Regions from separate parts of the Spiroplasma chrysopicola DF-1 genome, predicted to be linked through region 1. Evidence: riboswitches for the same ligand, from Rfam matches in the RefSeq annotation. Region 1 holds a riboswitch; the other holds the start of a gene.
What was found. Region 1 has a riboswitch for cobalamin ahead of SCHRY_RS03585 (hypothetical protein). Riboswitches for the same ligand answer to the same signal wherever they lie in the genome.
Positions count from the first base shown of each region.

Region 2: linked by a shared signal. The riboswitch ahead of SCHRY_RS04875 (hypothetical protein) and the one ahead of SCHRY_RS03585 (hypothetical protein) in region 1 are both predicted to bind cobalamin.

Region 1 is NC_021280.1:779,138-795,340, forward strand. Features, by position in the region: gene SCHRY_RS03570 (MBL fold metallo-hydrolase) at 1-90, opposite strand, end outside; gene SCHRY_RS03575 (hypothetical protein) at 110-793, opposite strand; gene SCHRY_RS03580 (Cof-type HAD-IIB family hydrolase) at 908-1,753, opposite strand; cobalamin riboswitch at 1,894-2,079, shown strand; gene SCHRY_RS03585 (hypothetical protein) at 2,231-2,713, shown strand; gene SCHRY_RS03590 (hypothetical protein) at 2,726-3,346, shown strand; gene ribA (GTP cyclohydrolase II) at 3,360-3,950, opposite strand; gene SCHRY_RS03600 (vitamin B12-dependent ribonucleotide reductase) at 4,005-6,539, opposite strand; gene SCHRY_RS03605 (MupG family TIM beta-alpha barrel fold protein) at 6,650-7,690, opposite strand; gene murQ (N-acetylmuramic acid 6-phosphate etherase) at 7,750-8,655, opposite strand; gene SCHRY_RS03615 (PTS transporter subunit EIIC) at 8,678-10,399, opposite strand; gene SCHRY_RS03620 (MurR/RpiR family transcriptional regulator) at 10,510-11,346, opposite strand; gene SCHRY_RS03625 (hypothetical protein) at 11,356-11,556, opposite strand; gene SCHRY_RS03630 (hypothetical protein) at 11,860-13,980, opposite strand; gene SCHRY_RS03635 (alpha/beta fold hydrolase) at 14,209-15,150, opposite strand; gene SCHRY_RS05470 (hypothetical protein) at 15,243-15,632, opposite strand; gene SCHRY_RS05475 (hypothetical protein) at 15,654-15,935, opposite strand.
Region 2 is NC_021280.1:1,033,994-1,050,196, reverse strand. Features, by position in the region: gene SCHRY_RS04935 (hypothetical protein) at 1-158, shown strand, start outside; gene SCHRY_RS04930 (AAA family ATPase) at 228-2,051, shown strand; gene SCHRY_RS04925 (4Fe-4S single cluster domain-containing protein) at 2,058-2,672, shown strand; gene SCHRY_RS04920 (HIT family protein) at 2,699-3,112, opposite strand; gene SCHRY_RS04915 (lipoprotein) at 3,181-4,848, opposite strand; gene SCHRY_RS04910 (lipoprotein) at 4,851-7,094, opposite strand; gene sufC (Fe-S cluster assembly ATPase SufC) at 7,270-8,100, shown strand; gene SCHRY_RS04900 (SufB/SufD family protein) at 8,084-8,917, shown strand; gene SCHRY_RS04895 (aminotransferase class V-fold PLP-dependent enzyme) at 8,920-10,146, shown strand; gene sufU (Fe-S cluster assembly sulfur transfer protein SufU) at 10,148-10,588, shown strand; gene sufB (Fe-S cluster assembly protein SufB) at 10,604-12,016, shown strand; gene SCHRY_RS04880 (5-formyltetrahydrofolate cyclo-ligase) at 12,016-12,570, shown strand; cobalamin riboswitch at 12,605-12,765, shown strand; gene SCHRY_RS04875 (hypothetical protein) at 12,918-13,712, shown strand; gene SCHRY_RS04870 (hypothetical protein) at 13,768-14,757, shown strand; gene SCHRY_RS04865 (hypothetical protein) at 14,811-15,176, shown strand; gene SCHRY_RS04860 (methylated-DNA--[protein]-cysteine S-methyltransferase) at 15,280-15,786, shown strand; gene SCHRY_RS04855 (hypothetical protein) at 15,788-16,203, opposite strand, start outside.

The sequences.
Region 1 (16,203 bases):
AATCATAATTGCTTCATTAGCATCATTAATAATTAAATAAACATTTTGATTATCATATGTTTGATCAATAAAATTTTTCATTTTTGCCATTTTTTATTATTCCCTTCTATTATTCGCTAAATTCATCAACTAAATATGAGCTATCTTCTAAATACATTACAAAATCATCAATTATTTCCATATAGGTACTAATACTTTCAAAACTATTATCATTTGTTAATTCTTGATAGTATAAATAAAGACGTTCTACAAAGGTAATTCCTAATTCCTTATTTAAAAATATATAACCAAATCAACGGCCAACACCAGCACAAGCTCCGGCTAAAATTCAAGAGATAAAACTTAAAATATGAGGATTATCTAAATTTTCATGATAAAATTGTGGACGAATAAAACCAGCTTTAATAATTTCAGATAATAAACTTAATAATAAATTAATATAATCTGTTGCTTCTCCTTGTGAATCACTGTCTTCTTCTACAGCATTGCTTACTTTTGTAAAACTATTCATCACTGCTTTATATAATGCTTTAAAAGATACAACATCTTCTAACTTTACTCCCGGAAAAAAATCATCTTCATGCTTAAAACCAACTTTTGTCCCTCAAACAGCTGAAGTATAAATACTATCAAATACTTCAATGCTTGGGCGATATCATTTAAAACGTAAGGTTACTTTTGGCTCTGTCATACCTTGTGCCTGTAATTGTTCATTTGTTAATTTTAAAATTTTTTGATAATTAATTTTAACATCTTTTTTTGCTAAAACTTTTACTATATATGTTTTTTCCATCAATAAATAACCCCTTTTTTATGTTGCCTATAATTTTGATATATCTAGATAAAAATATCTATGCAATATGATTATAGCACTATTTTGTGTGATTAGTATATTCTAGGCCTGATTTTAGAATTTGAAATATTTTTCAAGCGCCTCAGCTACTCCATCTTCATCATTTGATAAACATGTTATATTCGCATGTTTTTTAATATGGTCCCCAGCGTTAGCCACTGCTATTCCAATTCCCGCTCATTTTAACATTTCAACATCATTTTGTTCATTTCCGAAAGCCATTACTTCAATGGCCTTAATATTACTTAATTTGCATAACTGTTTTAATCCCCACGCTTTATTTGTTCCTTTTTTTGTAATTTCAACAATTGCATGGTCGGTTTTTACTTCATGGGAAATTTCTAAGCGTCCTTCTCAAACCCTAGCAATTGCAGCAATTGCAGCAATTGGTCCAGCCATAAATAATTTTCCAATTTTTAAATTATCTTCCCCTTGATATTCTACTAATACTACTTCTGTTGGTGATTTTGATTTAAAATTAGCAAAATAATGGGCAGTTATTTCATCATTAAAGTTTTGACAATAAATTTGTAAAAAATTAAAAGTTGATTGCTGATTTTCAAACATAATAATTGTTGAAATCCCTAATTCTTTAGCATCAGCAACCAGTTTGTCCACAAAATTAGTTGGTAAATGATCTTCATATAGTACTTCACCATTAAAGTTATTTCCAACCACAGCCCCATTTAAGGCAATTGAATAGTCATTTTCATCTTTTAAGCCAACTTTTTCAACTAAATGATTAATTTGATAAAGCGGTCGTCCCGAGGCGATAACTAATTTAATTCCTAATTGATTTAACTTTTGAAAAGTATTAACAGTTCGTGGTGATAATAATCCTTTTGAATTTAGTGATGTCCCATCTAAATCAACAGCAACAAGTTTAATTTTTGTATTCATATTTTTATACTCCTTTATAAAAACTATTCTATTATTAATTATTGCTTTTATTATATCTAAAATTAGCCCATAAAAATATTGAAAATTAATTTTCTAGAAATTTTAAAACTCGGTTATAATTAATTATAAGAAAGCATCTGCTTTCAAATTGTTTTATTAGTTAATAGTCTCAGACTATTTTAAAGGGAATTGAGTTAAAAGCTCAAGCTGCCCCAGCATCTGTAAGGATGATGAACATTGCATAAACTCACTGAGAATTTTCTTGGGAAGAGGCAATAAGTAAAGTGATTCCAAGCCAGAAGACCTACTGATAAAAGAAATAAAAAGTAAATATCCCTGGGGGTGTGATATTTATGAGCAACGTTAAGATTTTATTGTGATAATATCTTTTTTTAACTCATAAATAAAAACAAAGGGCCCTGATTTTCTTGGTCCTTTTTTATTTTTTTAACCTAAATATTAGGAAAGGAGTATCTTATGAAAAATTTTTCATGAAAAAAATATTTAATGTTTTTAAGTCTAGCAATCGTAATTCTTGGCGCAATTATTTTAAATATCATTTATATTCCAAAATATTATGATCAAGTCCATAAAAATAACAGTGTAGCTTATAAAAATGTTGAGATTCGGGCAACTAATCATAATGGAAAAGAGGCTTTTAATAAAACCTTAATTTTTAATAATGTAACAACATTAGCAGATGTGATTGAAAAAGACACAAAAGATTTTGGTTATTCAGTATCACCTGGAATTGGTATTTTTATTATTCGCATTGGCAACATTAAAACTGATATTAATTCAGAGTACTTTGACCTTCGCAGTGGTGATAGTAATGATAAAGATGCCCAAAACATTAATCCAATTTGTAATGGTAACAATAATAGTTGTCAAAAAGGAGCAACTGATATTATTTTAGAAGATATTAATGTTTTTCGTTTTATCTTAACGGCAGTTAATTAAAGGATTAAGAAAATGAAAAAAGATATTTTTTGAACAAGTTCAATTAAATTAACAATGAAAATTACAATAATTGCTGTTTTTAGTGCCCTTGGATTAGCTTTAAAAGCTGCTTTTGCTTTTTTACCAAATATTGAATTTGTTACCTTTATTTTAATGTTTAGTATTTTTTTCTTTAGCCTTGAAATTGGATTTGGTATCGTTAATGTTTATTGTACTTTAAATATGATAACCTTTGGAATTGCGGATTGAAGTTTAATGTATTTTGTTATTTTCAATTTATATGCGGTAATTATCCTTTGATTAAAACCCTTAATTAGTAAGTGATGGTGAACAATGATTATTATCAACGGTTTATTTGGATATTTATTTGGTAGCCTTTATGCCCTTCAAACTGTTTTTTTATTTAATTTCAGTGTTGGTTTAACTTATTGAATTAATGGATTAGTCTTTGATGCGATTCATGGGACCGGAAATATTATTATCACAGCACTGTTGTTTCCCGCCGTATATAAACTAATGGAACAACTAGCACAAAAATGACCATTTATTTTTAATAACCGTTTTATTATTAATAGCGAAATAAACGTTTGGCAAAAAAATAAACTGGCAAAAAAAGAATTAACATTAAGTTAATTCTTTTTTTGTTTTATAATAAATGTCCCATTTTATCTTTTTTGGTTTGAAAGTATTTTTCATTAGTTTGATTTTTACCAACAACTAATGGGGTTCTAACTGTAACATTAATTCCATTCGCAATTAACTGTTGAACTTTATCAGGATTATTTGTTAATAAATTAACTTCATTTATCCCTAATAACATTAAAGTTGCACTAGCACTATCATAATGTCTTAAATCAGGGGCAAAACCTAATTGCTCATTTGCTTGAACAGTATCATAACCTTCATCTTGGAGATTGTAAGCTTTCAGTTTATTAACCAAGCCAATCCCCCGTCCTTCTTGGGGTAAATATAAGACAACACCCGTATTAGCATTAATTGCTTGTAAAGCAGTTGCTAACTGTTCACCACAATCACAACGTAATGATCCTAAGACATCACCAGTAAAACACTCTGAATGTAAACGGACCAAAACTGGTTGGTTTACATTCAGTGGTTCTTTAATAATAGCTTTAATTATCTCGCGACCATTTTGATCGCTAAATAATTTTAAGGTAAAAGTTCCATATTTTGTTGGCAACTTTGTGCTGACAACATTAGTTAAGCTATTTTCGCCCATAAATATCATTCCTTACAATTAGTTCATCATTATATCTCGTAATTTTGATTTATTTTATAAACCACATTTTAACTGGACATTACAGTTATTACATGTAACACATCCTCCAGCATCAATCATTGTTCCTTCTTTACAAATTGGGCAAACGTCACCAACCTCAGCACCAATTTTACGGTCTTGGTTAATTCCACGCATTTTTCCAACAGTATGTAATTTTTCATCATCTTGTTGACCACTACGGTTATCAACTTCAACACCTAATTGATCAAAATTTAATTGTTCTAACGCTGGATGTTGTTCATCAGTTGTTAATGATAAAACTTGCGCATCACGAGAACCATCAACATAAACAGTTCCTCCTTTTGCCCCTCCTTTATATAAACGGGTATAAATTTTTTCAACATCTTTAACTGAGTAACCACGAGGGGCATTAACAGTTTTTGAAATTGATGAGTCAACTCAACGTTGAATAATACATTGCGTATCAGCATGGTCTTCAGGAGCTAAATCCATTGCGGCTACAAAAATATCTGGTAAGCTTGTCGCACTATAGCCGGGATTATATTTTAATCATTCATCAACAATTTTAGCATTTACTTCAATATTTTTTCCTAATCGTCCTGAACGATAGAATTTAAAGCCAAAGTATGGTTCTAATCCTGTTGATACTCCAACCATTGTTCCTGTTGAACCTGTTGGCGCAATTGTTAATAAGTGTGAATTACGAATACCATATTTTAAAATATCTTGACGAATATCTTCTGGCATTTTTTTCATATATCCAGTATTAATGAAACGTTCGGGACTAACTAAGAATGGGAATGACCCTTTTTCTTTTGCTAATTCAATTGAAGCACGATAAGCTTCTGTTGCCATTAATTCAAAAATTTTATCAACAATTTGATTACCTTCAACACTACCATAACGAACGCCATGGTAAATTAGTAAGTCATGTAACCCCATTACTCCTAATCCAACACGACGTTCTCCTAACGCTTGTTTTTGATTTGCTTCTAGGAAATATGGTGTTGCATCAATAACATTATCTTGCATTCTGACACAAGTACGAACTGTTTGGCTTAATTTGTCATATAAAATTTCTTTTGTTGTTTTATCAACAAAGTTTGCTAAATTAATTGCCGCTAAGTTACATACTGAATATGGTGCTAATGGTTGTTCACCACAAGGGTTTGTGGCAACAACTTTCATATCGTAAGCTTTCGCATTTGTCATATCATTTGCCGTATCAATAAAGAAAATTCCTGGTTCGGCTGAATAATTAGCACAGAAATTAATTAAATCTCATAAATCCCGAGCCTTCATTTTATAGTATGTTTTAACTTTATATCCTAAAGCTTTCCATTCATTGATATCCCCAATTTTTGACCAGTTTTCATCATAAAAAACTTTTTCCTCTTTTGTGTAATTATCCAAGTCCGGGAATTGTAATTCTCAATCTTCATTGTTTTCAACTGCTTGCATAAATTTATGGGTAATTGTCACTGAGATGTTAGCCCCTGATAAAAAGGCGGGGTTATTTACTTCTCATGTTCCCCCTTCATCTAATTTAATACGCGCTTCACGAACAACGGCACTATCATTAATATCCGCTTCTTTATTAACAGCATATTCATACAGTGTACGATCAAGACTTGTTAGTGGTGAAAACTTAATTTTACGACTAGCTTCATCACGAATTAGTTTATCATTACCATTTTCTTTTAATCAACGTAAAATTTTTGGATTTTGCATTTTTGAAATAATAAATTCAACAATATCAGGGTGTCAGTCAGCCATCATAATCATTTGGGCCCCTCTTCGTGACCCTCCTTGTTCAACTAAATGGGTCAAAGTCGATAAGTCATTTAACCATGATACTGCTCCCGATGAACGGCCACCAACTGTTTTTGCAACTGTTCCACGTGGGCGTAAAGTCGATCCATTCGTTCCAACTCCACCCCCATGAGACATAATTTCCATTACTTCTTTTCGGTGAATTGAAATTCCTTCCCGTGAATCTTTAATAAAGGGCATTACAAAACAGTTAAAGAATGTAACATCACTATTACTTCCAGCCCCATATAAAACTCGGCCAGCTGGAACAATATTTAAGTCCTTTAACTCATTGTAAAAACTTTCTAAATGTGATTGATGGTTTTGCTCTTGGTTACTTAAAGCGTTGGCAACTCTTCAAGCAATTTGTTCATAAAAGATTTCTAAAGGTTTTTCAACCATGTGTAAATTTTTACGAATTATATTATTACTATTATTAATTAATAAGTCTTTATCGATACTATGAACGTATTCTTCCTCAATTTTAATACCACAAGTTCCATTAATTCGATCAACTTCAACAATGTTTCCAATTCCGCGCGTTGGGAATCAGCCATCATCTTTAATAACTGTTAACACTAAATCGTTCTTTTTTAATGTTTTTAAAGTATTATCTTTTTGAGCATAGCGGTCTAAAACAACCATTCTTGAAACTCCATCAAAAACCATTTGATAACTATCCTCAATTTCTTTTAGATATGGGAAATGTTCACGAATATCTTGATTTAAACTTGCTATTAATTCTTTTGCGTACATTTTAAACTCTCCTTTTTGTCAAATTAGTGGACATAATTAAGTATACCAAAGTTTTTCATAGTTTTTAATTTGAAACACTTTTCTTTTTTGGTAAAAAAATGCTTTTGTTATTATACAAAAGCAATTGGTTGGCCAGGTTTTAATAATTTAATTAAAATCCCTTCTTTTTCCAGGTTTGCAAGGTAATTAGTTTTTTCATCAATTTTAATTGGTAATTTTGTGAGATAAATCTCCCCATTATAACGGTGATACTTCTCATTATCAATTAATAATGTATATGGTTTAACTTCGCCGCTAATTTCATTCTGAAATGGTACGACTGGGCTATTATTTTGTTCTAATCCCCGGCTTTCTAAAAACCTTAAAACATAAGAATTGCTATCTTCGCGCAGATGATAACGCTGATTTTTTAATTTTGCGATAATCTCTTTTGGCAGATTAGCATAATCTAATTTTATCGTAATATCATCCGATTTGTTAATTTTTGTTAAAAATTTTAATTCTTCTTCACTAACATTTAAATCACCAATAATACAAGTATCAATATTGTGTTTTTTGTATCATTGTAACTGAACATATGGTTCTAAAAAGCGCATTTTTTCAACTGTTGGTAATCCTTGAAAAACTGGTTTACGCGGATGAGTTTGAGATGCAATAAAAGCATTTGTTTTAATCCCATATTCTTTGATAATTCGATTGCGATAAATTAATGTTCCTTCATCCATCCCAGTATATGGTTTTGGATAAAAGTTATAAGAAACTGATAAACGACTACTACCACGTAATTTAATAATTTCAATAATATCTTCTAAACTATTATCACTACCATTGATTTGAATATCAAATGGTAATGTGTCAATTATTGTAATAACTTCATCAAGACTAAAACCAAAATCTAACCGAATAGCATCTGGCTTTCAAGTCATAATTTTAGCTTGATCAAAGTATTTTTTACTTAAATCAAGACAAACATACATCCCTAATTTTTGGGCATAACTAATTAAAGTTGCTAATTCAGTTTCGTTTTGCCTTTCCACCAAATGGCCACTACAAAAAACATAATTAAAACCGGCCCCCTGCGCTGTTTTTAAATAAACTTGGTTTTCGGCCAAACTCATTTCCCCGGTTGTATAAATTGAAACTCCTAGCATGCTGACCTCCTGTTATAGGAATAAAAGACATCTCAAAGGAGATGTCTTTTACCTTCAAATTATTGATTTTTTAATACTGCATCAATACTGTTATTAGCAGTAGCTAGTAAAGTAATACTCTCCTCGTAGTTAACATTACAGAAAATCATCACTATTGCATGTTTACATGAATAATTAGCTTCCACTAATACGGCATTGATTTTTTTATCATCTGCCCCAGTGATTTCTTTAATAATCCGTGCTGTTCGTACTTTTAACTTCTCATTTGAAGCTTTTAAATCAACCATTAAATTTTGGTAAACTTTTCCTCATTTAATCATTAATGTCGTCGAAATCATATTACATACTAACTTTGTTGCTGTTCCGGCTTTCATTCTTGTACTTCCGGTCACAACTTCTGGTCCGGTAACAACAGCAATTGTTTGGTCGGCAACTTGACTCATTTCTGAGTTTTTTGTCATACACATTCCAACTGCTAAAGCCCCAACTGTTTTAGCATATTCTAAACCAGCTAAAACATATGGTGTTCGTCCTGAAGCGGCAATCCCAATTACGGTATCTAATGGCCCTAAGTTAATTGCTTTTAAATCCGTAACCACTTGAAGTTCATCATCTTCGGCTCCTTCAACAGCATTACGAATAGCATAATCCCCACCAGCCATAATGCCAATAATAAGTTGATCACTAACACCATAAGTTGGAGGCATTTCTGAAGCATCTAAGACCCCAATGCGCCCTGATGTTCCGGCTCCAATATAAATAACTCGACCATTTTGTTGAAAGCGAGGAAAAATTAAATCAACAACAGTTGTAATTGTTGGTAATTCACTCTTAATAGCATCAGCAATTTTACCATCTTCATTATTAATTATTGTTAAAATTTCTAATGTACTTTTTTGGTCAATATCCATACTATTTAAATTTCTTTGCTCAGTATCAATTTTTGACAAATCAATTTTTTTCATAAATAACTCCTTCATTTAACTTCTATTCTACTTTTGTTTTAGCAATTTTTAAGCGCTCAGCTTTTGGTAATTGATAATATGATACTGTTCAATACACAAAAATCCCAACTACTGTGCAAAAAGCTGCTGTTCATAACATTTGTTGTCAAAGTTTATATTTACCATTTTTTTTGTATAAATCTTTCATGTCTTTGCCACCAATTTTAACAATTCGTGAATATCCAAATAAGGTTACTAATAGTCCCCCAGCAATGGCAATTCCACAACCAATTAAATATAGCATTACTGCTAAAACAATATTTCCTGAATCAGTAGTCATCATAAAGGCTGCTAAAATTCCTGATGGACCAAACATAGCGTTAAGACCAAAAGTAATGTTTCCTCACATTGACATTGCACCAATAAAGAATCCAGCAAAACCAGCACCAATTGATGAAGTAATGAATGGACGAACACGAGGTAAAGTTACTCCATAAATCATTGGTTCCCCAATTCCAAAGAACGCCGGAATTAATGATCCTTGGATTTGACGACGTAATAAACTACCTTTATCAGCTAATAATCATAAAGCAATTCCAGTACCAAACTGAGCCATTCCAGCCATTGCTAAAATTGGGAATAATCCATTAACACCAGTTTGTTGAATCATCATTGCATAAATTGGAACAAATCCTTGGTGAATTCCAAACGCTACCGCAGTTAAGAAGATTGCGGCTAAGACGAAGGCCCCAAATGGATTTGTATGGAGATGAAGAAAGAATCATGCCACTCCCATGTATAAGTATCCCGAAACTGGAATTAATACAAAGATATTTAAAATTAATAAAGCAAATAAGACTATTGTTGGTGTTCCAATTGTATCAAGAACCCCCGGCATAAACTTACGAACCCCACGTTCAATTCAAATTGAGGCTGCTGCTGTTAATAACGCTCCTAAAATGTTTCCTGAAGCATAACCAAATACTCATTGGCCACTCTCATTCATTTCGGGACGGAAACCAACTGTTAATCAGTTACTTGCTGGATTATGAATTGGAATTCCTAAAAAAGTAATATTATTTGGATCAGTATTCATAATTAATTTAATTAATTCTGAACCAAAAACTGGAGAATAAATTGAAGCAACCATTGCTCCTAATACTCCACTACCTCCAAAAACTTCGGCTGTTCTTCAACCAACAATAATAATAAAGGCATTTTTTCAAATATTTAATAATAAGTTTAGTGCATTGAATCATGATTGAACAGCTGGTGAAGCAGTTGTAATATCGCCCCCAAAAGCTGATTGCATAATTCCAGCAATTCCAGCTAGAATCCCAGCTCCAATGAAACCAATAATCATTGGCGAAAAAATTCGTGAAAACTTCGTAAAGAAGTTTTGTAATCAATTTGATTTCCCTTTAATTGCTCCTTTAACTTGTTTTGCAACGTCAGCAGCACTAACAAAGTCAACACTTTGTTCAGCACCATCAACTGGACTAGTTTGTTGGGCATTAACTAGTTTCCCAAATTCTTGAGTAACTGTACCAACAAAACCAGGTCCTAAAACGATTTGTAATTCAGTTGCTGAGGGTGTTAAAATTCCCATTACATTTGTTACTGTTTTTAATTTTTCTAAATCTACGTTAACGCCAGGTTTGATGTTTAAGCGTAGTCTTGTTAAACAATTTGTAAATGAAACAACATTCTCAGGCCCAATTACAACGACAAGATCTTGTGCGGTTTGTTTTGGATTTTTTGCCATTTTTCTATTCCTCCTGATATATCCATTATTATCATAAAACAACTGCCCTTAATTCACAATTAAAAACAGTTGTTCTGTAATTTCACATCAAAAATTGTAAAATTTCCTATTTAAAATTTATTAATAATGGTATTTTCTAAAATATGGTGGTATTTTTCCATATCGGTTGTTAATAAACTTGAGTAAAGCATATCTAATGCAAATAATAATGCAAAACGACTTGTTGTTGAAATTAATCGTTCAATTGATTCATTACTTGAAATGGTAATAGCATAATTAGCAATTGCTGCTAAACTGTTATTGGCATTCTTACAAATAACAGTAATAGGGGTTTTATTATCATGACAAACTTTTGCTAATTTAATTAAATCTAAAGTTTCACCTGAATAACTAATAAAAATTGCTAAATCATCGGGTGATAATTGTTTTGCTAGAAAATAACCACTATGAAAATCGTTGACAACAAAAATATTAAATCCTAGCCGTAATAATTTTTCTTGAAAATCCTTGGCAACGTTATATGTTCCCCCCACGGCAAAAACAATAATTTTGTGGCTTTTTTTAATTAAGGTAATTATTTCTTCAAAACTCGCTTTTTGCTTAATTACTAAACGAAAAGTATCATGTAAAGTTTTAACAGTATTGTGGTATCCCTTAATCATAAAACTATTATTATTTTGTTCATTTAAGAGAAATTCTTCCCCCGTTAAATTAAAATTAAAATACTTAATAACATGAATTAATTCTTTGTAACCATCTAAATCAAGGTATTTGGTAAAACGATTGATTGTTGCAACAGAAGTGTAAGTATATTCTGCCATTTCGGTAATTGTAATATCAGGGATAATAGCTAAATTTTGAATAATATACTTTGCAATAAATGAAAAGCGATGATCACTGTTTAAACTAATTTCCTTGATTTTCCGAATAATATCATTTTCTGTCATAATTGCCCCCTAATGTTTTTTATTATATCGTTCAAAAATAAACCATAAAATCATTAATCCAAAAAAGCCTAATCCTGCTAGTGATAAAAGAACAATCGCGACAATGATAAAATCAAATAAATAAAATATTGTCCCGATTCCTGCTAATACTGCTAATCCAAATAATGATCAACTAATAATTCATTTTTGCTTTGTTGAAAAACTAAACATCTTTTTCACCTTCCAATTAATATAACTATATTATAACTAATTTATTGCTATTTTGATACTTAGTTTAATATATAAATTTGGCGTTATAAAAAACAAAGTTAGCATATTTAACTTTGCTTTTTTAAAATTTATTACTTATTTCTTAACTGGTAAATGTTTATCATAGAATTTAAGAATATCGGCCATTAACTACTTTTTTAATTGCTTCAATTGTTAAAATATTTTCAAAATAATATCTAAAAGACTAATTATTTTAGTATCTTAAAATATTTAGATAATTTGAATTATCTAAATATTAAAATGCTAATCAATATTTAGGGTATACATTCCTTCTGTTGAGAAACCAACAAATTTTCCATTTTTTAATCTAAGTCTAACCGTTATATCACCAAAATTTCCCTTTCCTTTTTCTTTAAAACTTAAATCTGAATATAAATGATAAATATTATTGTGTTTGTCGGCTAAAATAATACCCAAGTTTTCAAATTCATAAAATGAAAAGTCTTTACCATTACCATAATCAAAACATAATCGTTTTTGAACACTATAATCACTATTTAATGTAGCAATTTCTTTCCCAGAATTACTTACTAAAAAAATTGCTCCATTTTTCAACTGCCATAAGTTATCAAAAAAAGCGTTATCAATAATTTGGAGGATTTTTTGAAAAGTTCCATCGGGATTTAATTGAAATAATGTAGAAGTTTTGGTTCCATCATTAGCCTGATTTAACCCCAAAATATTTCCATTTTGTAAAAAAATAATGTCTATTGGACTAGCCCCAGGGCTGTTAGGGTTATCTTTTACTTCTTTTAATATTTTTCCAGTACTACTATCTATTAAATAGCGGGAATAAGTCAAAGAACTAGTATTAAACCGTAAGGCAAGTAACTTATCATTATCAGGTGTTCTTATAATTTTTGTCCATTCATACTGATAGATTCTGTCAATATATTTACCATCAAAACTAAATAAATGTGTTCCTCATAATACCCCTTTTTCAGAAGTTACTGCTCCTGATAATAATATTAACTTAGAATCTAATTCAAATGCTGTCTTTATACTCGGAATTTCTCTAAAATTCTGTTCTAACTTTTCTTTTATTGTGCCTATTTTATCATTAAAACTTCGAAACTCTACTTTAATAAAATAACTATCAATATAATAATCTTTACTATCACTTTTAACTTTAATATTTGCTTCCTTATCAAGAACAGCCCCTGGCAAAACTTCAATTTGTTCAGTAAGAACATTACTATTTTTTAATTTAACAGCTTCTAAAATGGTACTAGATTTATAATTTTTAATATCCCCTAAATTAATTTCAGTTAAATCATTTGATAACATTTTTCTACCAGTATTACTAAAATATAATTCTAACGAATCACCAAAAACATAAATTGATTTGCTTTCCCGTTTCGAAACTAAATTTCCTTTTAAGATAATTTGATTATTTTCAACTGTAATAATATCTTCAATATTGACATATTCTAATTTTAAATTTGGATTTCCTAATTCAATAATTTTCAATAATTGTTTTAGAGTTGGTGAATTAGTATTGATAAAAAAATTTCTTTTTGTGACATGGGTTAATAAAGAAATCTTTTGAGGTAAAAAAGAAACTATTATTGTTGAATCATTTTTATAGATGTTACTTGAAGATTTTACATAAATAATTGCATTTTCCCTAGTTATATTTTTAACTAGTAAATTATCAATTTTTAAATCCGGATTTTTATCCTTTGCTACCGTTAAAATTGTTTCAGCCCGATTATCAGCAATAACTCCTAATTGAGAATTATCAAAATGCTCAGATAAATCAATTCGTTGCTTATTTGGAGGAATTATTGATCCGGAATTGTTTTGCCCTGATAAAAAATATCATCCTAAAAGCCCTCCCATTGCTCCAAACATTAAAATAAAGACTAAACTAAGTAGCATAATTGTTTTTCTCATTTTTGACATATGCAAAAAATGTTGACGATTAATTACCATTATTTGGCGATTAAAACTTTGTTTTAAGGCGTGATTATTTTTTTCAATTATTTTTGGAATTAATGTTTGCTGTTTTTTTGTAGTTGTTAAACTATTTGAAATTAAATTATAGCCCTTAATTTTATGAATTGTTTGTTGTGATAATAAGATAGTATTATTAATAACTGGTATTTTGGTAGTGCCATCACCATTATAAATTGAATCTTTTCAGATAAAAACATATGAGTCCTGGCGACAAAAAATTAATGCCAAAGGCAAAATGTTTTTATCGTCTAATACATCACGGGTTTTATCAACTTTACATTTAAATAAATCTAAGTCATTTAAATTCTTTTCTGGATTATCTTTAACATATTCGATAACGTTTCTAAATTTAAATTGACAATCATAGCACATTTTATTGTAAATTAATTCAATTTTATTTTTCATATTTAATTTTCTCCTAAAACGATTTACAAACTTTTTAATTATTTGTAATAATAATTATAGCAAAAAATATTTTTTTCGCAAACATAAAGTTTCGTCAGTTCGAATAAGATGGAATAAATTATTTGGTTGTTCAATCGTTTGGACAACTATCTTTAAAAAATAAACAAAATATAAAAAGAATAAGTTTAACATTAAACTAACCCTATTCTAATTATTTAAATTTATTAACTATTTCTTAACTGGTAAATGTTTATCATAGAATTTAAGAATATCATCCATTACCTCTTTTTTAATTTTTTCATTTAAAATTTCATGACGAGCACCTGGATATAATTTTATTTCATCATTACAATGGTGTTTTTTATATAATTTAAATGTTTTTTTAACACTTTTCCCAAAGTTTCCAACAGGGTCATCTTTTCCGGCAATAAATAATAGCGGCAATTTATTAGGTGTTTTAGCAATATTTTTTGTATTGGTAATAAAAATTAATCCGTTAAACATATCCTTAAAAGCACTTGTTGAAAAGATTTGTCCCGCTAATGGGTCGCGCTGAAACTTTTCTTGAACTTTTAAATCAGATGATAATCATTCTGTCCCGCTTTTCCCCTCTTTACGAAATTTTTTATTTAATGGGGCATATGATAAATTATAGATAAATTGGTCTTTTGCTTTTGGACCATATTTTTTTTGGTGCTTTTCAGCTAAATGGGCTGAAAATTTTAATAACCCTTTTTTATGATGGGCTGTTCCACAAACAACTAAAGCCGCCAAATTATCTCCATATAGCATTGCATAATGGCGAACCATAAATGATCCCATTGAGTGTCCAAACATCATAATTGGTAATTCAGGATAATGTTTTTTAATATAAGTTGTTACTTCATTTAAGTCTTCAATTAATTTTTCTCACCCATTATCTTCTGCAAAAAATCCTAAATCCTCTTTTGCTAATGCTGTTTTTCCATGACCACGGTGATCACTTGCTATTACTATATAATGATGTGCTACTAAATATTCGGCAAATTCTTGATATCGCAAAGCATGTTCACAACTACCATGAACCAATTGAATAACCCCTTTAACTGCACTTAAATTTTTGGGCTTTCATTCATACATTTGTAATTCTGTTTTATCACGTAAAATTTGTTTTCATTCTTTAAATTCCATTTTAACTTATCTCCTTTTAATGAGATTATTATACCGCAGTTTTGCTTATCATTCAATTTATAAAAATATTCCTCAACAACCAGCTAATTTATTTAAACAAATTCTTCGATTATTGATTGATTTTTTTTATAAAAGCCTGTATGGGCATATGCCATCCGGATTGTACTTTTAGCAATTTCTTTCTTCCGTAATTTCTTATTATAGTTAAAGATATTAGTATAAATATCATCAGTGCCAACATATAGATATTTACCTTTAAATTTAATTTTTTTCTTATCAAAATTAGTACAAAAAATATTATATTCTTGTAAATTAATACTTCGATTAATGTTTGAAATTGTCATTAAACTAATTTCTGAATATTTATATTTATCTAAAATATCCCGGTAACGCTTACCACTATCTAATTCTTTTAAGATTTTAATATATAAATCAAAGTGCAAACATTGATATGATTTTCGATCAATTTCAATATCTAACAAAAATACATATTTATATTTATACTACTTTTGATTATAATAACGGAATCTTGTTCTTTCATAAAAAACTGGTGCTCATTCAGTAATTAAAGTGACTGGACGTTTACCGTAAAGAATATAACCTTTATTGTTATTTGAATATTTTTGGCGTAAACGTAAATCCAATTGTTCATAATGTTCTTGAATAGCTTTTCTAGTTTTATTTTTAACTTCTTCTTCAAAATTCTTAAACATTTCAATTTGTTTAAAAATATTTTGTGAATAGTCATTTTGATACAAAGAAAAATTAATACTATTTTGGTACATAATATTTTTTACCCCTATTCTGATCTGATTGAATCCTAATATTTTATTTTCTTTGATATATTCTGTAATCTATAATTGTCTGTAATTTTCTGTAAATAGTCATTTTTATAATAACATAAAATAAAAAAATCCTATTTAAATAAATAGGATTAAATGTTTTAATTATCATCGTAAAATTTGATTTATTAATAATCAAGAATGTATGCAATTCTTGGTACCTATTATTGTTACAAAATAATTTTAGTTAAAATAATACGAATATTCAAAA
Region 2 (16,203 bases), 250 kb from region 1:
AAGGTCATGCCCATGATGTTGATGAACAACCATTTGTTAATGATCTTTCAATGTATGATGTATCATTATCAAAAGAACAAAATAAGGTCTATTTAAATCCAGATAAAATTATGAATCAAGCTAAAATGACCGTTAAGACAAAAACCGATAAAAAATAGATGAAAGGTTTTAAATACTGCAAAAAAAAATTATAATATATAAAAGAAAATTAAAGTGAGGAATAGCAAATGAGTGTTAAAAGTAATTTAGATAAATTAAAAAATCAAGTTGGAATTAAGCGTTGTGTAATTGTTGAAGGTAATGTTAATGATATTTATGAAAATAAAAATACTTATCTAGGCATCAAAGATAAAGTTAAATTATTATTGCAAGAACGTGGTTTTAATCAAGTTTTTACTTGGGATCGTATTGATGGTTTAACGGGAGGAAATATTAGTCAATTAACGCTAGTTGATAAAAATGCCCCTAAAAAAGACCAAGCTGGTGAAGCCTATGACTTTGGTCAAGAATTGATTAATAGTAATAATGAGAATAAAAACCAACAACAAGGTCAATTTACGTCCCTTACCGAATTTTTTGCAATAGTTCGTCGTAATATGCTTGATACAAGTCCTCAAAAAGTTGCTTTTATTGCTGATTGTTCGGATTATTTATTTTCTAATGAACAAAGTTTAAGTGAAGAAGAACGTGTTAACTTAATCTCAATTAGTAAAGCTTTTCGTGATAAAAAGTTTGACCAATCAGAAATTATTGATTTTGATACAGCGTTAATTTTTATTACTAATAATGTCGGAAAATTACCAACATCATTTTATTTAAATAATCCCGATGTTACAACAATTACATTAAGTAAACCAAACCGTGAAGAACGCGAAAAATTTATTTTAACAAATAAAAACTTCTTTAAAATTACAGAAGATTTAAACCAAGATCTTTTAAAATTACAAGACATCTATGACACAATGGAAGGATGAACTTTAAAAGAAGTTTATCAATTAATTAAGTACTCAAATAATATTCCTGAACGCTTACCATTTGAAAAGCTGTTAAATTCATATCAGTACGGGGAAAAAGTATCACCATGAGAAGAAATGAATTACCAAAAATTAGCAACAATTAATGAAGAATTAAAAAAACGAGTAATTGGTCAAGACCATGCGATTGATAAGGTTAAAAAAGTTGTCTATAAAGCCTTTACAGGGCTATCTGGGGTCCAATATTCAGCTCGCCGAACAAAACCAAAAGGAACATTATTTTTTGTTGGTCCAACTGGAGTTGGGAAAACAGAATTAGCAAAAGCGTTAGCAAAGTTTTTATTTGGAGATGAAAAAAATTGTATTCGTTTTGATATGTCTGAATATAATCAAGAAGCTAGTGACCAAAAATTAATTGGAGCGCCTCCAGGTTATGTTGGTTATGAAGAAGGGGGACAACTAACAAATGCCATTAAGGAAAAACCATTTAGTGTTTTATTATTTGATGAAATTGAAAAAGCCCACCCCCGTATTTTAGATAAGTTTTTACAAATTTTAGAAGATGGGCGCTTAACAGATAATAAGGGTCAAACAGTTAGTTTTTCTGACTCCTTTATTATTTTTACTTCAAATATTGGGGCTAGTGAAGTTGATGATAAATTACCATTTTCCGAAATTCAAAAACAATTTATTGAAAAAGTTTCTAATCATTTCAGGACAGAATTAAAACGACCAGAATTATTAGGGCGAATTGGAAATAATATTGTTCCCTTTAACTTTATTAAAGATGAACATTTTAAAGCAACCTTGATTTTACATAAATTAAAACCAATTCAATTCGCTGTTAAAGAAAAATATAAAGTAAATTTAGAATTTATGAATGTTAATGAACTGTTACCAATCATTATGCAAGATGCTGATGACAAAAAAGGTGGACGGGACTTATTAAATAGTATTGAACAACATGTTGTTGATAGTTTAAGTGAGTTTATTTTCAATAACCAAGCCCAGTTTCGCCCTGGGCAAACAATTCAATTAATTGTTCGTAACAGTCAGATTGAATATGCGTTGAGATAAACATTAATGACAAATAGTAATTTAATAAATTTTAATCGCTTTGTTTCTTTAACAACAATTGAAGGGCCCGGGAAACGCTTTGCATTGTGAATGCAAGGGTGTATTTTAAATTGTCGCGGATGTAGTAACCAAGATATGATTCCATTACTAAATAAAAATGTTATGCCAGTTGAAGAGTTATTTAAGGCTGTTCTAGATGCAAAAACCCGTTTTGACATTGAAGGAGTTACTATCTTGGGGGGTGAGCCCTTTATCCAACCCAAAGCGTTACTAGAATTTTTGGCGTTATGTCATGCACACGACTTAACAACACTAGTTTTTTCCGGTTATTTATATGAATTATTACTAGAAAAACACCCCAATATTTTAGCTAAAATTGATATTTTAATCGATGGACCCTTTGTTATTGAAAAATTAGATAAAACGCGCCGTTTAATTGGCTCAACAAATCAAAGGGTTTTAAAACTATCGCCAGCTTATGCTGATAGTGATTATTTTGAACAAAATATTGTTGAAGCCGAATTTACTGTTGCGGCTAATAGCCTAGTTATTAATGGTGATGGGGCCCATTTATTTGAAAAAAATGACCAAGAGCTTGATATAAATAAAAACTCCAAATAATTTATTCGGAGTTTTTATTTACTAACCTATTTAATTTCTAATAAACTTTTAATTGTTGTTAAATCCTGCATGTTATTTTGATCAGGGACCAGGTTAAAGTTATAGCCTTTGTCTTTTTCATATTTTGGGACAATATGTAAATGATAGTGGAAAACTTGTTGAAAAGCCAACTCTTTTTCATTACTAATAAAATTAATTCCCCCTGGTTTTAAGGTTTGATAAATTTGTTGGGCAATTTTTTTTGCGGCAATTGCTACTTCACTTAAATATTGATCAGCTGTATCAGTATAATATTGCGAATGAACTTTTGGAATGACAAGGGTATGGCCATTACTGTTGGGAAAAATGTCTAAAAAGGCATAAATAAATTCATTTTCATAAATTTTATGGCTAGGAATTTGTTGGGTAATAATTTGACAAAACAGACAATCATTTTTCATTTTTTAACACTCCTTATTTTAATGTAATTATACAATAAAAAAATAAAAATGTTGATAAATCAACATTTTTAGTCTTTTTGAATATATGAACCAATTTCATCATATAATGATTGTGAATATATATTATCAGGATTATTCGCAAAAGCATTTGAATATAACTTAGTTTTTGCTGCTGTTTGGAGATCATCGCGAGTAGCAAAAGTATACTCTAATCATTTTAATAATTTTGCTTTTTGGATTTCTACTGAATCTTCAATAAGACTGCCATCTTCATTATAGATTGCTATTCCGTTTTCTGTGTGGGTTCCTAAGTATCCAATTTGGTCGTATAATCAAACAATTGATTTTTGTTGTTGTAATCATTCTTGGTCTAAATCTTCAATTGGTGAATTACCAGCGTATCAGTTTAAATCAACATTATGTGATGTTTCTGCTTTTTCACTGTAATTTAAACTAGTATTTTTCATTAAATCAATTGCATAAATTGGTAAAACAATTACAACTGAACCATAGCGTTTATTACTATCAATAAATTGATAACTTGATGTACTTTGACCTTCCCCTGATTTTAATAATCCAACGGCTGTGGGGTCAACTAGTTTATCTTTATAAGCATCGATTCCAGTATGGGTTGTAAAGATGTCCCCGGCTGTGGGAGCTCCTGATGTTTTTTTCATTCCAATAAAGCCTTTAAAGTTATTTATTCCAAAAATAGGGTCAATTCCTTCACGGATTTCACTGTCAGCAGTACTAAATGCGTTTTTGACTTTTGTTTGTAGTAGTGTACTATCAGTTCTAAAAGTAGCATTAAACTGACTAGGATTTTCAAATGGCCCTCCCGATGCAAATAAAGCATTTAATTTATCAATCGGAAGTTTTAATTCTCATGCCATTTTAGCATAGGTATTTCAAGTTGAACCTGTTCATGATTGAATAGCATTAAAAAGTGTTCCATTTTTGTTTAAATAAATTGATGTTTGTCCATTTGTACGTAATTGGTTTTGATGTAAATATGTTGCCGTTAAGATATTATCAAGGACTTTTGGTACTAGAACGTGGTTGAAATAGTCTTTAAAACGAACCCTTAACATTTGTTTTTGTACATTAACATCTTTGTCTTCAAAATCTTTGTAAGTTGTCCCTAGAGTTTTTGAATCCAAGATAAAGTTTTCTTCACCAAGATCAATTCGACTTTTTGTATAATCTAAGCCTGTTGCACCATCTTTTCAGAAGTATGATTTAACACCAGCAACATATCAACCACTTGTTTGATAATCAACTGAATAACCATCACGCGCAATTTGAATTTCTAAGGGATCAGCTTTTTCAATACTATTTAAATAGCTAGTATATAAATTATCTGTCGCTACTTGTTCAACAAAGTTAACTAATTGTTGCGCACTTTGTGAATTAGGGCTATCATTTGGTAATGATACAGAAGTAAAACGCGCACGACTTGATTCTTCAGCTCCATAGAAGAATTTTGAAATTACAGTATTAATTAAACGAACTGCAGCAGTTTTTAATTCTGCTTTTGTAAAGATGTCATTAAATGAATATTTAACTTTATTTGACTCATTATCTGAATCAATTTGGGCTAAAATTCAACGTTTAATTTCATCATTAATGGCTGGCTTTGTAAAACGGTCGTTTTTATTACTATTACAAGCAATAACATTAGTTGCTGTTGCCGAGATAAGAGTAATTGAACCTAATAAACTTAATAATTTTTTCATTGTTATTGCCCCTTTCTAGTAGTGTAAAAACGATTTCCACTAACATTATTAGGTAAAGTTACCTGATAATTTTGAATGACATATTGTTCATCTTGTAAATTTATCGTACTTAGGCTAGTTTTTGTCGCCTTTTGATCGTCAATATTACCATCTGGATTAGTATTTCAGAATTTATCGTCATTAATCTTTTCTAAAATTTCATTAGTTTTAATTGTTAAGGCTGGCCCATTTTCTTTATAGTTTTTAATTTTAGTATTTTCTTCTTCTAATTTAGTTCTTAAAGTTGATAAGGCTCCCCCTGAAATATTAGTATCAGCAGCATTAATTTGGTTAATGAACCATGTTGGCTCAACAGTTTTCCCAGTTGAATCTTTAAAAGTTAAGAAATTAGTATATCATTTATCATTAGTTGACTCTAAGATTTTTGCATTATAGTTATTAAAGAAATCAAAGATTCATGTTCACCACATTGCGCTATCACCAGCTGTATATGTTTTAACTTCATTTAAAAGATTAAATTTTAATGGACTTGTTGCTGGTGAACTAGCATTAACTAAACTACGGTTTGCTAAATATCATAAGTATTGAGTGTCACTGAAGTGGGTATTCATTTCTTGTGTTTGAGCTTTTGGAACAATTATTTGTGACTTATCAGTCATTTCCCCATAAACATTTCTTGAGTAATTTAACTCTCTAAATTGTCAGTTGCTATCAAAAGAGCTTAATGGTTTTTCGTTAGTGCTATCAAGCAAAAATTCATTTCCATCAATGTGGGCAATATGTAAGCCATCTGTTACATCAAAGTAAGCAATAATATAGTCATTATTTGAAGTACCAATTTTTCAAGTTTTGCTTAGTTGTGTTCCTTCTGAACGATTAATAGCACTCATAATTTCATCTAACTTACTTGGCAAATTAGTAGCCGTCGTAGATGCTTGATTAATTCCATCATAAAGACTAGCTTTTACAATACCTGATTTATCTGATGTTAATGTTAACAGATTTTCTGAAGGGCTAACAGTTTCATCAGTTTGCTTAATAAATTCACTTCAGTCGTTATTTTCTAATCTTCCCAAATCAGCTTCTATTTTGTCTTTAACTGCTTGTTCAAATGAATCACTTTTAATTCCATTTTCTTCTACTTTTGCATCAGTTTTAAAAGAATAAACAACTTCTGAATAAGCTAATGGTTTTTGATTTTGGAATCATTTGTCAACCATATATTTTTGGAACATTGAATATTGACCAGCATCATATGGTAAATTCAAAGTTGGTGTGCCAATTTCATCTTCATCCCCGCCACTAAAGACTGGTGTTAAGACTGATTTATTATTTTTGATAAATTCTTTATAATCATAGCCGTTATTTTTTAGTTTTACTGCAATTTTACCTAAGTATTCATTAATTTTTGTTAAATTTAATGCACTTAATTCAACATCATAATTGCCATTTTCATAATTGTATGCTAAAGCTAATTGAATCTTATCATTTTTATTTACTGGTCAATCTTTTACAACAGCATTAGGTGTTTGTAAATAACTATTAAAGTTTTCAAGAATTTTTTGTGTTGATTGATTATCATTAGTACGGTAAGTACGCATATTGTTATTTAACAAAATTTCTGTTAATAATGCTGAAGCACTTTTGGTATTTTCAACCCCCTGTGTCATCATCGCTGCTTTAAAATTTTGTTCTTCAATTTTATACTTTTGTCCACCACTAGCTCCTGAAATATCAGGGTAGTTGTCATCTAAGAATTTATGATATTCTTTTTCTCATTTTTTCCCAGCTGAATTTTTAAAATCTTGGATTTTATTTTCAAGGCTGTTATTTGTTGCTTGGACTAATAATTTTCATTGCGCTTTTAAAATATCGCTTAAGTCTTTATAATCAGCAAGGGCAATATCTTTTTTAGTATTGTCACTTAAAAATTTCTCTGGGTTAGCTAAAACAGCAACACTTAAAATTTGCATTAATTGTTTTGACATTTTTAATTGTGTACTACCATCCCATTGGTTAGGATCATTTGATCAACTTTGCCCCGTTCTAATGTTGGGTGTTGTTAAACTATTTCAAATATCAGGGGATGTAACATCTTGACCCCCATAGATTCCTGGCAATCATGCTCAAATACTATCCCCATTTGAGTTTTTATGTTGATTTTCATCTTTACTACATGCAATAACCCCAGAAGCGGCAGTTCCAGTTAGCACCAAACTACTTAAAATTGATAAAAGTTTTTTCATTTAGGTTCATCCTTCTTTCTTATTTTATTAACCATAATTCTTAAATAGCAACTATATTGTATTAAAAAAATAAAATAAAGTCTACTTTTATTGTACAATAAAAGTAGACTTTATTTATAAACAAAATAAAAATTTCTTGTTGTAAGAAGGTTATTTATGAAAAATGGAGGCAAAAATGAAAAAAATTGAGATTAAAAATTTAGTTGTAAGTGTTGATGGAGAAAAAATCCTAAATGGAATTAACTTGACAGTTAATAATAATGAAATTCATGCCCTAATGGGGCCCAATGGAAATGGTAAATCAACCTTATTAGCAACAATTATGGGTCATCCTAGTTATACTGTTGAAGACGGAGATATTTTAGTTGATGATGTAAGTGTTTTAGAAATGTCAGTTGATGAACGTAGTCGATTAGGAATTTTTTATGCCATGCAATCACCAGTTGAAATTCCTGGTGTTTTAAACTTAGATTTTTTAAAAAGCATCATTAATGCCCATCGTGATGAACCAATTAGATTACCAGAATTATATAGTCAAATTAATGTTAATGTTAAAAATTTAAAAATTGATGATACTATGATTCGCCGTTATTTAAACAATGGTTTTTCGGGCGGAGAAAAGAAAAAAAATGAAATTTTACAGTTAAATTTATTAAAACCAAATTTAGCTTTAATTGATGAAATTGATTCGGGTCTTGATGTTGATGCTCTAAGCGTTGTTAGTGAAGAAATTAATAAACGAATCAATGATAATTTTGCCTCAATTATTGTTTCTCATTATGATCGTTTTTTCAATTTGGTTCAGCCAACACATGCCCATGTTATTATTAAGGGAAAAATTGTTAAATCAGGTGATTATCACCTAGTTGAACGAATTAATAAAGAAGGTTATGAATGGTTATTAGCGGAACTAAATTTAACAACACCAGTTGCAAAAAAACAACAATCAATTATTGGTGGAATTGGCTGTGCTGCTAACAAAGGAAATAATGGCAATAACAAGTAATAAAAAAATTCATTCAGACCATAATATCTTAATAACCATAGCTGAAAACCAAAATTTAGTTCTAAGAGCAACAAGTGATAATGATCATATCGAAATTACAATCGCGAAAAACTTACAAGATTTTACAATCTTACTATTTTGTTATTTTGATAAAAAGGTAACCGTTAAATTTCGTTTTGAAGAAAATGTTATTGTTAATATTATTAATATTTATAAAACTAACCAACAAGACCAGAATTGTGATATTACATATTATCATAGTACTAATAGTAAAGCGAAAATCTATGATTTAAATATTGCTAATACTAATATGTTGGCAAATGTTAATTTTGAATTGGAAGGGAAAAGGAGTGCTGTTAGTTATTATTTAGCTAGTTTAGCGGTTAATAGTAATCAAAAAACAGCTAATCTTTATGCTCATCATTTAGCCCCTCAAACATTAAGTGATATTAAAACTTATTCGATTGCCAAAGATCAAGCACTCCAACAAGTGAAATGTACGAGTCATATTGAAAAAACAATGGCAAAATCAGAAGCACATCAAGAATTACGATTATTAGTATTTGATAAAACAGCAAAAGCAATTTCGGACCCAATTTTATTAATTGATGAAAATGATATTAAAGCTAGCCATGCTAATGCTGTTGGGATGTTAGATCCAGACCAGATTTTTTATTTACAAACAAGAGGATTATCGGTGTCTCAAGCCCGAAAATTAATTTGTATGGGTTATTTTAAAAATGTGATTGATGCGATTGTTGATCCAGACTTGCAATTGGAAATTATCAATGAAATTGATGCAGAAATTGGTGAATAACAATGAAAGATTTTCGTGAAGCTAAAACTTGATTTCCATTTTTTACCAATCATCCCAATGAAGTTTATTTTGATAATTCGGCAACAACATTAAAACCACAAAGTGTGATTAACGCAATTGTCGATTATTATGCTAAATATGGAACTAATCCTCATAATACTGATAGTGATTTAGCATATCAAACGGCTGCTAAATTTCAGGAAGTTCGAGTTAAAGTCCAACAATTTATTAATGCCCCGAAAGTTGAAGAAATTGTTTTTACCGCTGGAACAACAGCTGGAATTAACCAAATTGCTTATGGTTTAAAATCAATTATGCAACCAGGTGATGAAATTTTTTTAACTCAGCAAGAACATGGGGCTAATATTTTACCATGATATCGGTTAGCAAAAGAATGCCAGGGCAAAATTAAGTATTTACCAGAGCAAAACTATCAGATTGATATTACAGCTTTGGAAAAGGTCATTGGTCCACAAACAAAAATTGTTACCTTTGCTAATATCCCCAATATTCTTGGCTATGAAAATGATGTCCAAGGGATTGTTAAACGAATTAAAACAATAAATCCAAATATTATTGTTGTAGTTGATTGTGCGCAAGGGGTATTACATACCAAAACCGATGTCCAAGAATGAGGAGCTGACTTTATTGTTTTTTCTGCTCATAAAATGTTTGGTCCAACTGGAGTTGGGATTTTATGAGGAAAAACTAACTTGTTAGAACAATTAGAACCTTTACTTTTGGGTGGGGGAATGAATAGTGCCATTAATCCAACAGATTTAACTTATCATAAAAAATCCATTCCTGCTCGTTTTGAAGGAGGAACCCCTAATGCTAGTGGAATCTTTGGTTTTGGGGCCGCTCTTGATTTTATCCAAAAAATTGGTTTAGATAACATTATTAGTTATGCGGAAAGTTTAAAAGCCTATGCTGTTAGGCAATTTGACCAGCATTTAAGTGATAAAGTTATTATTTATAATAAAACAACCCCAACCCCAATCTTAGTCTTTAATATTAAGGAAGTCTTTGCTCAAGATGTTGCAACCCACTTAGGGACAATTGATCATATTACTGTGCGCAGTGGTGATCATTGTGCGCGATTAATTGGGGGCGTAATTAATGAAAAAAATACTGTCCGGATTAGTTTTACAATATATAATGATAAAAATGATATTGATAAATTAGTTCAAGCAATCAAAAATGAAACAACATTTTTAGGAAGGTTATAGTATGAATATTGATAATAAAGATCCGTTATATCTTCGTCAAATCATTATGGATCACTATAGTAATCCTCGTCATAAAGGATTAACAAAACAAGAGGATACATTGTATATTCATCAAGCCTCTGATTCGTGTATTGATGATTTACAGTTAGAGCTATTGATCAAGGATGATGTCATTAGTAACGCTAGTTTTGAGGGTGTTGGATGTGCGATTTCAACTTCAACAACCGATATTATTGCTGATTTAATAATTAATAAATCAGTATCAATGGCAATTACAATTATTGAAAATTACTTGGCAATGATTTATGCGAAACCATACCAAGAAGATTTACTAGATGAATTAGTTGCCTTTACCAATGTCCCTAAACAACCAAATCGCATTAAATGTGCGACAATTGGGGTTAATGGTTATTTAAAATTATTAACAAATGATAATCAATAAGCAAGGAGTGATAAAATGCCAAAATTAAAACAAGAACAAGAAATTAAAGATCTTTCAAGTTATAAGTATGGGTTTAATGATGGAGAAATTTCATATTATAATACGGGGGAAGGAATTAATGAAGAGGTAATTCGGACAATCTCACATTATAAAAGTGAACCAGAATGAATGTTACAGTTTCGTCTTGATTCATATCACCAGTTTTTAAAAATTAATAATCCAAAATGAGGACCCGATTTATCATTTATGAATTTTGATGATTATGTTTATTACATTAAACCAACTGATCATGTCGCAACTACATGAGATGATGTGCCAGAAAAAATTAAAAACACTTTTGATCGCTTAGGTTTACCAGCAGCGGAACGGGATTATTTAGCAGGAATTAAAGCACAGTATGATAGTGAATTAGTTTATGGGAGCATGTTAGCAGAAGTCGAAGCAAAAGGGGTGATATTTTTAGATTGTGATAGTGCTTTACGTGAACATCCAGAATTATTTAAAAAATATTTTGCGACATTAGTGCCAAATACTGATAATAAATATGCTGCTTTGAATAGTGCTGTTTGGTCAGGGGGATCATTTATTTATGTTCCTAAGGGTGTTAAATTAGATAAACCGTTACAAGCATATTTCCGAATTAATTATGAAAATGGTGGGCAATTTGAGCGAACATTAATTATTGTTGATGATGACGCTGAATTACATTACATTGAAGGGTGTACTGCTCCTGTTTATTCACGAGATTCATTGCATGCGGCGGTTGTTGAAATCTTTGTTGGTAAAAATGCCAAAATGCGTTATACAACCGTTCAGAATTGAAGTGATAATGTTCTTAACTTAGTAACAAAACGTAGTATTGTTGACACAAATGGTCAAATGGAATGAATTGATGGGAATATTGGTTCACGAATTAATATGAAATATCCAAGCATTATTTTAAAAGGTGATCATAGTAAGGGCCAATGTATTTCAATTGCGGTGGCAAAGGAAAATGTTATTCAAGATGCTGGGGCAAAAATGATTCATTTAGGAAAATATACCTCATCAAAAATTATTTCAAAATCAATGACCTTTAATGGTGGAACAGCAAACTATCGTGGGCTTGTTCATATTGGTCCTGCTGCTCAATATTCTAAAGCGCGGGTGGAATGTGATACCTTAATTTTAGATGGTAAATCACATTCTGATACAATTCCCCAAAATAAGGTTTTTAATAATGAATCACAAATTGAACATGAAGCAACAGTAAGTAAAGTTTCAGAAGAGCAGCTATTTTATTTAAAAAGTCGTGGTTTAAATGAACAACAAGCCTTAGAAATGATTGTGATGGGATTTTTAGAACCATTTACGCGGGAATTACCAATGGAATATGCTGTTGAATTAAACCAATTAATTCGAATGGATATGGAAGGTAGTGTTGGTTAGTGCCAAAAAATAAAAAAACGTTACGGAAAAATAGTTTACAAACACGGCAAGGAATTAAACCAGGTTTGCATGAGAGAAAAACAGCGGAAATTGCTAAAAAAGTTTTAGCCCATCCACTTGTTAAAAAAGCTAAAATAATTGGCGTTTATTATTCTATTAATAATGAAGTTGGGACAGTTGATTTAATCAAAGCTCTTTTAGCGCAGGATAAAATCGTTTGTTTACCACGAATTGATGACCAGGAATTAATCTTTTGTGTAATTAATAATCTTTTAAATACTTTAGAACCACATCCAGTCTATCATAACTTACTTGAACCAAAGGAAAGTAATCCTAAAATAAGCGACAAAAATCAGTTAGATGTCATTATTGCTCCCATTGTTAGTTATGATGATAACAATAATCGCTTGGGCTATGGTGGGGGCTTTTATGATCGTTATTTTGCAGATTATCAGGGATTTAAATTAGGTCTAGCGTTTTATGAGCAAAAGCATTCAGCGTTATTGCCAACAGAGCAAACAGATGTCAAATTAGATGAGATTATTGTTGGGTAAAGAAAAAGTATGATATGATAAATAAGACAATTTAATAAAAATAGTTATGTTAGAACCAGGGAAATAAGTGAAATTCTTATGCTGTCCCAGCAACTGTAATACGGATGAAAGCCATTAGCCACTGAAAGTAATTTTGGGAAGGGGGTAAGTAAAGTGATGTTAAGCCAGAAGACCTCTCTAATAATAATTAGCCTATTATATAACTCCTGGGTGTGAGTCATGTAATTATTTTTTGAATAATTTAATGATATAAAGTTATATAAAGCATTTTAATTAAATGCTTTTTTCTTTGTTAGGTTATTAAATTGGTCGCTCATAAAAATATGATATTTTAGAAGGGACTTAAAATGAAATTACCATTACTCCGTGTTCTTTGTAAATATTGATTTACTTCGTGGCACACTTATCTATTATCGTTTGTTTTACCAGTTGCCTTATATTTTATTAGTACGCGTGTTACAAATATGTTTAATAGTAATGCTAGTTTTTTAGCATTGCCAGGTAGTATCCTTTTAGCGGTTGTTATTAATGGGTTGGTTGATTTACCAATTGCTTTTTTTGAGTTTAAACAAACAACCTTTGCTCGGCAATTACATTTGCTACGGGCTTCAACAGGACACTTAATTATTACGTTATTATTTATTAATTTTTGTGTAAGTATAACAGCGGGGTTTTGATTAATGTTAGTAGCAATATCCAGTTATTATCAAGCAATCCATTTGTCATGAATTAATTGGATAACATTAGGGTGAACAATTATTTTAGCAAGTAGTGTTAGTGGTTTAATTGGAATCATGATTGGCTATTTTCATCGTGATTTAAAAATAATTTTAGTATTAGCAATTAGTGTCTTTTTAATCTTGGCTTTTTTAACGGGAATGTTATTTCCGTTAGGAGTTATTCGTAGTGATCAAAGTTTAAATTTTTTAGGTTATTTTTTCCCGACAACTTTTTTAGCTAATTTAATGAATAGTAGTTTCTTTTGAAATGTTCCGAGCTGAATCTTGGATTCAAATTTATATCCGAACTTAACTTATTTTTCGCAATTACATAATATTTGGTTACCAACAATTATTATTTTTGCCTGAATCTTAGTTTTCACAACAATTATTTTCTGACAAAATAGTTACCAGGATAAATAATCAGACAAGAAAATTACAATAAATAATAATCTTTAAAATTAGAAGGAGGAAAAGAATGAAAAAACTTTTATTATTAATGTTAAGTACAACGATTACTGTCAGTCCATCATTATTATTGGTGGCATGTCAGACTAAAAAAACAGTTAATGATCAAGTTCCGATTCCACAATGATTAGGGAATTTAAAAACATCAGTCACAAATGGAATTGGGGTTGGTTATAATGGTTATTTATTACCATCAGTCACAAATCCGTATCAACAAACTAATTGGGTTGATCTAGAGGATAATCATTATCTGTATTTATATTTAGAACAAGCAACAACGTTATCAGAAGCGGCTAAATATTTAAAATTTAGTGATTCTGCTAATTTAGAATTAACAACGCATATTTTAGAACCAATTATTTTGCAAGAGAATGAAAACTATTATGGTTCTGAGTCCTTTTTAACTCAAAATACATGAGTTAATGGCCGTTCAGTTTTTCCTAATCAAAAATGAGCAGATATTAAAAATAGTAAAAATATGAAACAGTTAAATGATAAATTTCAAGCAGAATTTAAGAACCATGGAACAATTAGTGATGGTCATCCAATTCAACCGGGTTCAGATGGTGAACAATTTGTTTGGTGGAATTCTAATAAATGAGACAAGCTTTTAACAACAAAGACTCAGCAAGATATTTATGGGGTTTGAAGTAACACAAGTAACCCCCTAACTGTTGGAATGAATGTTCCGCTTAGTTTAATTACAGAAGATTCAATTAAATTACAAATCACCCCAGAAGAGCATGTTTTTGCCTTAACGCTTAATTTTAAGGAGCATTGAATTGATAATAACTTTAACATTGTAGAATATGATTCACCACACTGGGGATATTATTTTTCAATTTTAGATGCTAAGGGTGAGAAAGCTTATACTTCAAGTCAATTAATTCCTTATCGTTCAAAAACTTTTGCTTCTACAGAATTTAATCAATATTTGCAAGAACGGGATTTTTATTCGTTTAATGCCAAAGGTTACCAAAATAGTACTAGTTTAAAATAAATTGTGCTCTGATTGGCTTTGCGGTATAATTAAATATTAAAGGAGAAAAAATAATGAAAACACTTACTTGACCAAAAATATTGATGCTAATTGGTGCTACTTGAATTATCTTAATTGGAATTTTATCAGCTGCCGGGGTTGCGGTATCATTATCAATTTACGGATGGGGAAATGACAAAGTGTCATTAATTTGACCGTTATTATTAATTTTAGGGATTTTATATATTTTAATTCCATTTTCAGTTAAACCGGGCATTTGATCATTTATTTGAGGATCAGTTATTACTGGCTTAGCGATAATCTTTTTAATTGGTTTTTTTGTTAATGCCGATTATAAATCAGTATGAACATATTTGGGAGCAGTTCCTAATTTACTAATTGGAATTGGAGCTCTTGGTTGAGTTTTAATTCGTAAATAAAAAATTAATAAAAATTAAAATAAAAAAATAGATGATTATAAAGATCATCTATTTTTTTATTTTGATACAATGTATTTAATTATATTATAAAGGTGGGATAACAATGCAACCAGTAGTATCATGATATTATCAAAAAATAACAATTAATACTGAGCCTTGAATATTAGCATGTTCGGAACAAGGATTGACTTTTGTTGGTCAAACGGAACAAGAATTAATTAATTATGTGAATAAGGTGAAAGGCCAGGAAATTGTTTTAATCGAAAATGAAAGCAAAGTAGCACCATATATCCAACAATTTGAAGAATATTTTAATCATCAACGTCAGTCATTTACTTTACCATTAGATTTAATTGGAACAGGATTTCAAAAAGCAGTTTGAAAAAGTTTGTTAACAATTCCATATGGGCAAACACAATATTATCAAGCAGTTGCAAAAACTATTAATCGTCCACAAGCAACTCGTGCTGTTGGCCATGCGATTGGGACTAACCCTCTTTTGATTTTTGTTCCTTGCCATCGTGTAATTGGAAAAAATAAGAAATTAACTGGTTTTCGTGCTGGCTTAGGTTTGAAAAACTGGTTGTTAGAATTTGAAAAAAATAATTAATTTAGTGGGGTACTAATTCTGATGTTTCTGTTCCTTTTAGAATTTTTACAATACTAATAATTCCTAGAATTGGTCCAATTACAGTGAACCAACTAAAAATTGTTAAAATAATCATTAGGATTGCAATTAAATTTTTTGCTTGCAGAGAACCTTTTTTAGTATATATAACTGCTGGGATTAGAATTATTAAAATAATAAAAGATATGGCAGCAAGAGAAACTGCACCATATCACATTGACTCTCCGGTTGCAATATCCTCACCAATGGCTAACAATGCTCAAAATAGAATCAAAACAAGATTGATAATGAAGATTATAATATTACAACTAAGAGATAATCTGATTCCTACTTTAATTTTACGATCAAATTTTGATATTAAGCGAATATTATTTGGTGGAATTCATTCGTGGACATTTT